Variovorax paradoxus: one gene and its partner. The protein of the gene in region 1 interacts with the protein of each later gene in a pairwise test. Links are inferred from orthologs where the notes say so. Each region holds a gene or a part of one and is shown on either strand. Other genes may lie near its edges.

Region 1 (3,167 bases):
TGCTGGTGCCGCTGATCGTCAAGCTGATGGGAGCCTGAGGGCGTGTCCCGGTACTGGCCCAGACCCATCACCGAGGCGCGGCCCATGGAGCTCGTCTGGCCCGCGAAGCCCTATCTGAGCGGCTATGTGTCGGCCCTGAATCGGGGCTGGGCGCGCGACGAATCCCGGCCCGAATCCGGTGCCGAGGAGCGCGCGGCCATCGAGGCCGACTCGGCGCAGTTCCTCGCGAACCTGGTGGACCGCGAAGCCAAGGGCCCGCCCGTCACGCTGCCCGACGGCTCGCGCGTGCCGCGCCTGCCGGGCTACAAGCTCTGGATGTGGGACGGCGAGTTCTGCGGCAGCATCGATCTGCGCTGGCAGCCCGGCACCATCGCCTTGCCCGTCTACTGCCTGGGGCACATCGGCTACCACGTGGTGCCGTGGAAGCAGCGAAAGGGCTACGCGACGCGCGCGCTGCGCGCCGTGCTCGCGCTGGCGGCCGGCGAGGGACTGAGCCGGGTCGAGATCACGACCAGCCCCGACAACTTCGCCTCGCAGAAGGTGATTCTGGCCAACGGCGGCGTGCAGGCCGAGACCTTCCTCACGCTGCCCAGCCAGGGCAGCCTGACCAAGTTCCGCTACTTCATCTACCTCTGATACCCGCTAGCAAGGAGCGCAAGCCATGGCCCACTACACAGCCGAAGTCCTCTGGCAGCGAGGCGAGCAGGATTTCCTGGGCAACACCTACAGCCGGCGGCACACGCTGCGCTTTGACGGCGGGGTGGAGGTGCCGGCCTCGTCGTCGCCGCACGTGGTGCCGCTGCCCATGTCGGACGCCTCGGCGGTCGACCCGGAGGAAATGTTCGTCGCATCGCTGTCGAACTGCCACATGCTGTGGTTCCTCACGATGGCGGTGAAGCGCAAGTTCGTGGTCGACCGCTACTTCGACGCGGCCGTCGGCACCATGGAAAAGAACGCCGAAGGCAAGATGGCGATGACGGTGGTCACGCTGCGGCCCGAAGTGACCTTCTCGGGCGAGCACCTGCCCACGCGCGAGCAGATCGAGCAGATGCACCACCGCGCGCACGACGAATGCTTCATCGCGAACTCGGTGAAGACCGAGGTGCGCTGCGAGCCGGTGTACTGAGGGCTTGTTCAGCCCACCAGCGAACGGCTCTTCATTTCGAGCCGCGTGATCAGGCGCTGCAGCGCGGTTTCGGCGCCGGCCGGCAGCGTGACGAAACGGAACCCCAGTTGGTAGCGTAGCGTGCCGTTCTCCAGCGTGGTGGCGCGCTGCGACACGAGCTGCATGTCGAGCGTGAGCTGGCCCAGGGTGCCGAGCGACAGTTCGCAGTCGAGCAGGCGGGTGCCCAGGGGCAATTCGGCCACCCGCACGTCCTTGGTGCGCAGGCCGACGCCGCCGAGCGACAGGTCTTGCACCTCGAAGCTGAACGGATCGCCCTTGGGCGGCAGGCGCCCCGAGCAGGTGAACGAATCGAGGATCGGCGCATCGACGCGGAAATACTCGCGCCGCTGCATGTAGACCAGCACTTCGGGAAAGTCGGCCTCGAAGGCGGGCAGCCCCTCGAAGCGGACCTCGCGTGGCGTGGTGATCGAGAACTCGAGGCGCACGCCCTCCGGCTGGGCCTGGAACAGGCAGCGCCGCGCGGCCAGCAGGCCCTTGTTCTGCTCGGGCTGCGCGCCCCAGTCGAAGGTGAAGACGCGCCTGCGCAGATCCACGTCCAGAAGCTGCGTCACGAGGTGGCCGCCGGCATATTGAACGGTGAGGTTGTTGCTGCGATTGACGAGATTGCGCAGCTGAACGCCGATCTCCGCCGGGGTGCGGCGGCCGAAATTGCCTGCGCTTTCATCGGGCGCGTCGGCCTGGGCGTTCGACGGGTCTGTATCCATGAGCTTGCCGGTGTGTATGTTCTTGCGGGCGCGTGCCGAGCCCCTGCCGGGGCTTTTGCGCGGTCTTCATCGAGGCCGCGGCACGTGCGTTCAGCCGGAAATCGCAACGCTTTCCGGTATCGGACCTAAGTCATTAGCGGCATCAAGCGGCGAACATTTAGGGTCCGGCGCGAATTATCTTCTGCAAATGTGGCGGAACCGGCGGCCCGCACAGGGCAAATCAGCGGCGCTGCAGCCTTGGATTCTTCGCGAACAGCTCCGCCGCCCAGTCCACGAAGGCCCGCACCTTGGCGCTCAGGTGCCGGTTGGGCGGGTAGACCACGTGGATGGGCAGCGGGTCGCGGCTCCAGTCGGGCAGCACCTCGACCAGCTCGCCGCTTTCCAGCAGCGGCTCGGCCATGAAGGTGATGCACTGCGAAATGCCGAAGCCGCCCAGCACCGCCGCGATGTGGGCGTTGCTCTCGTTCACCGACACGCGGTAGGGGCCGTTCAGCTCGATCTGCTCGTCGCCCTTCTTGAACTCGTGCGGGTAGACGCGCCGCGTGGTGCCCGAGAAGTAGCTCACCACGTGATGCCGCTTCTCGATGTCGTTCGGGTGCTGCGGCATGCCGTAGCGCTTGATGTACGCGGGTGACGCCACGGTGACGAAGTGCAGCGTGCCGATGCGCCGCGCCACCAGCGACTGGTCGCTGAGCTCGCCGGCGCGGATCACGCAGTCGACGTTGTCGCTGATCAGGTCGACCGTGCGGTCGCTCACGCCCAGGTCGACCTGGATGTCGGGGTAGCGGTCGCAGAAGGTGGCCAGCGCGGGCAGGATGACCAGCCGCGCCACCGAGGTGCCGATGTCGATGCGCAGCCGCCCCGTGGGGTTGGCCTGCGCGTTCGTCATGCTGGCTTCCATGTCGTCGAAATCGTTCAGGAGGCGCGCGGCCCGCTCGAAGTACGCGGCGCCGTCGGGCGTGACCGTCACGCGGCGCGTGGTGCGGTTGAGCAGCTTCACCCGCAGGCGCGATTCCAGCGCCTGGATCTGCTTGGTGACGGTGCCCTTGGGCAGCGCGAGCGAGTCGGCGGCCCGGGTGAAAGTGCCGGCCTCCACGACGCGGACAAAGATCCGCATGGCCTGGATTTGATCCATTGAATGCCTGTTCTGGGATACCCGGCCCACACCGGGGGGAGCGGATTCTCACACAAGAGGGCAATCCCCATGTGGCCCCGGATTGTTGTCGGTTTGGAAACAGAGTGGGGGCATGTTTCCTGTTTAACGCCGCATGTAGCGC
Region 2 (3,312 bases), 2.0 Mb from region 1 along the record:
CACGACTTCCGCTTCGGCATAGCGCTGTGCGTTGCCGGGCGGCAGCTCGATCAGGCAGTCGCTGCCCACGGGCAGTTGCAGGCCGACCGCTTCGAGCACCAGCCCGACGGCGCGCGTGAGGCGGCCCGAGGCGGTGGTGGTTTCGCAGCGCGCGACATTGCCGCGCGCTTTTTCCAGCGCGGCGCGCACGGTCTGCAGATGGGGATTGGCGGCGGTGGCGGTCTGCATGGCGCTCAGAAGGTCTCGGCTTCGCCGTCGTCGCCGGTGCCGCGCACGGCGGCGGCCACGCGCTTCCAGCGGGTCTGCAGCGTGCCGTCGAGTTCGCCGTTGGCCGACTGCACGCGGCAGCCGCCGCGTTCGATGTGGTCGTCGGCGCGCATCTGCCAGCCGGCGGCCTCGATTTCCTCGCCCAGGCTGTTGCGCACCAGCGCGACATCGTCGGGGTGCAGCAGCAGGCGCGGTTCGCCGCGCAATGCGGGCTCGGTGTTCAGCATGTCGCGCACCACCGGCAGCACCCATTCGGGGTCGGTCTTCAGCGTGCGGTGCACCACCTGGCGTGCCACGTCGAGCGCAAGCGCCAGCACGGTCTCGGCCAGTTCGCTTTCGGCGCGGTGCAGCGCGTCGGGCAGCGACTGCGCCAGTGCGCGCAGGCGTTCCGCATGCACGCTGGCGGCGGCCAGGCCGGTGGCCAGGCCTTCGGTGTGGCCGGTCTTGCGGCCTTCGGCCAGCCCCGCGGCGCGGCCGTCGGCCTCGCCGGCGGCGCGTGCGTCCTTGCGGATGCGGGCCAGCTCGGCCAGGTCGATCTTGGGAGCGGGCGGCGGCGCGGGCGGCAGGGCGAGGGCGCTGCCGTTGGCATTGCCGTGCTGTCCGTTGCGTTCGGCGGCCTTGCGCCTGGCCGGCGGCTTGCCGCCGTCGAGCGTGCCCATTTCCCAGCGCTCCCAGGCCGAGAGCGCGGGCTTGGCTGGGGCCGCCGCATGGCGCGCGGCGGCGTGGATGGCGGCGAGGCGTTCGCGCGAGTCGCCGAATGCGCTGTTGGTGTCAGACGAAGTCATCGGTGCCAGGTGCAGCAATCACGATTTCGCCGGCCTCCGCCAGACGGCGGGCGACCTGCAGGATGGCCTTCTGTTCGGTCTCGACCTGCGACACGCGCACGGGACCGCGCAGCTCCATGTCCTCGCGCAGCGTTTCGGCGGCGCGTTGCGACATGTTGTTGAGGAACTTGTCGCGCAGCTCCATCGGCGCGCCCTTGAGCGCGATGATGAGCGAGTCGGACTCGATGTCCTTGAGCAGGCGCTGGATGCTGCGGTCTTCGAGGCCCAGCAGGTTCTCGAACACGAACATCTCGTCGACGATGCGCTGTGCCAGCGCCTCGTCCTTTTCGCGCACATGGGCGATGGCTTCTTCTTCCACCGCGGTGCTCATCAGGTTGACGATCTCGGCCGCCGTGCGCACGCCGCCCAGGCGGTTGCGTCGCACGCCCTGGCCCGCGAGCATTTCGGTCAGCACGTCGGTCAGCTCCTTCAGCGCCGAGGGCTGCACGCCGCCGAGGGTGGCCACCCGCATGATCACGTCGTGGCGCAGGCGGGTGGGCAGCTTCTCGAGCACTTCGGAAGCCTTCATGCGGTCCAGGTGCACCACCAACGTCGCGAGGATCTGCGGATGCTCGTCGCGAATGAGCTCGGCCACTTCGCCGGCCTCGAGCTCGTTGAGCCGCTCGATGCCGCCGCGCGGCTCGTCGGGCTGCAGGATGTCTTCCAGCAGGTTGCTGGCGCGGTCGTCGCCCAGCGCCTTCTTCAGCACCGCGCGGATGTAGCTGGTCGAGCCCAGGTGCAGTGCCGACAGCTGCTCCGTCTCCTCGCGGAATTCGGCCAGCACGGCGGCCAGCTCTTCCTTGGAGACGGACGTCAGCTTCGACATCGCCAGGCCCAGCGCCTGCACCTCGGAGGTGGGCAGCTGGTGCAGTGCGGCGGCGGCGCGGTCTTCGCCCAGCGCCATCAGCAAGATGGCGCTCTTGCGGGTTCCCAGTTCACTACTCATCGGTGTTCATCCAGTGCTGGATCAGGGCGGCCACCAGTTTGGGATCCTTGTCGCCGATCTGGTGGGCATAGTCCATGTCGGCCTTCTTGCGGTTGGCCTCGCGTTCGCGCAGGCTTTCCTCGGCCGACTGCGCGTTGACATCGGGTTCGACGGCCGGCTCCTGCTCGGCCACCGGCACCGGGGTCGGCGCGGCGGGCGCATGGCGGCGCGTCAGCGGCCGCAGCACGGCCAGCCAGGCGAACAGTGCGAGCAGCGCATAGAACAGGTACTGGCCCACCGTCTTGCCGATCTCGATGTTCTCGCGGTCGCGCCAGAACGGCACTTCGGGTGCGGGGCCGCTGTCGGCGTCGCGGGCGAAGGCGCTGTTGACCACGTTGAGCGAGTCGCCGCGGTCCTGGCTGAAGCCCATGGCTTCCTTGGCGAGGTTGCGGATCTGCTCCAGCTCGGCCGGCGTGAGCGCGCGGCTGTTGACCTTGCCAGCGGCATCGGTCGCGTCGCGGTTGTTCACGACCACCGCGACCGACAGCCGCTTCACGCCGCCGGCAGCCTGCTGCACGTGGCGGATGGTGCGGTCGAGCTCGTAGTTGGTGGTGGTGTCCTTGCGGGTGCTGCTCGGGCCGGTGGCCGCGCCTGCGGTGGAGGCGGTGGTCGCGCCCTGGGCGCCGGGGGTGCCGGGCGCGCCAGGCGTTCCGGGTGGCGGGGTGCCGGGGGCATTGGGCGCGCGCGGGCCGACGATGGGCGCCGTCGGGTTCACCGGCGGCTGGTTGGTCAGCGCGCCGGGCACGCCGCCGGGCGGGGCGCCGTTGTGCTGCGCCGACTCGCTCGACTGCTGGCTGCGCACGGCGGCCTGGGCCGGGTCCTGGTTGGGCTTGTACTTCTCGTCGGTGTGTTCCACCACCGAGAAATCGATCTCGGCCGCCACCTGCGCGCGCACGTTGTTCGCGCCCACGATGGGTTGCAGGATGGCCTCGATGCGGCGGATGTAGTTCTGCTCGATCTCCTGCGCATACTTGAGCTGGCTCACGTCCAGCCCGCGGTCGGTGCCGCGCGCGGAAGACAGCAGGTTGCCGCGCTGGTCGACCACCGTAACGCTCTTGGCGTCGAGGTCGGGCACGCTGCTGGAGACCATGTGCACGATGGCGCTGACCTGACCTTCGTCGATGCTGCGTCCGCGCATCAGGTTCAGCACCACGGAGGCCGAGGGCTTCTTCTGGTCGCGCACGAAGAGCGAGGGCTTGGGCAGCGCCAGGTGCACCCGGGCCGACTCGATGCTGC

Evidence for each region.
Region 2: the proteins of L3V85_RS16795 (region 1) and fliG interact in binary tests that used the Escherichia coli proteins (3 or more experiments, as listed by UniProt). The link is inferred for Variovorax paradoxus from one-to-one orthologs.

The regions. Positions count from the first base shown.
Region 1 is NZ_CP091716.1:3,613,334-3,616,500, forward strand. Bases 13-2,866 are described here. They hold L3V85_RS16795 (flagellar brake protein), read right to left. Parts: upstream 1,891-2,866; coding sequence 1,135-1,890; downstream 13-1,134. Other genes in these bases: L3V85_RS16780 (LrgB family protein), read left to right, coding at 13-38; L3V85_RS16785 (GNAT family N-acetyltransferase), read left to right, coding at 85-636; L3V85_RS16790 (OsmC family protein), read left to right, coding at 662-1,126; L3V85_RS16800 (LysR family transcriptional regulator), read right to left, coding at 2,111-2,866. Also shown: more of L3V85_RS16780, read left to right, coding at 1-12; more of L3V85_RS16800, read right to left, coding at 2,867-3,025. UniProt on the Escherichia coli protein: Acts as a flagellar brake, regulating swimming and swarming in a bis-(3'-5') cyclic diguanylic acid (c-di-GMP)-dependent manner.
Region 2 is NZ_CP091716.1:5,660,172-5,663,483, reverse strand. What follows is about bases 39-3,037. They hold fliG (flagellar motor switch protein FliG), read right to left. Parts: upstream 2,038-3,037; coding sequence 1,039-2,037; downstream 39-1,038. Other genes in these bases: fliF (flagellar basal-body MS-ring/collar protein FliF), read right to left, coding at 2,030-3,037; fliH (flagellar assembly protein FliH), read right to left, coding at 234-1,052; fliI (flagellar protein export ATPase FliI), read right to left, coding at 39-228. Also shown: more of fliI, read right to left, coding at 1-38; more of fliF, read right to left, coding at 3,038-3,312. UniProt on the Escherichia coli protein: FliG is one of three proteins (FliG, FliN, FliM) that forms the rotor-mounted switch complex (C ring), located at the base of the basal body.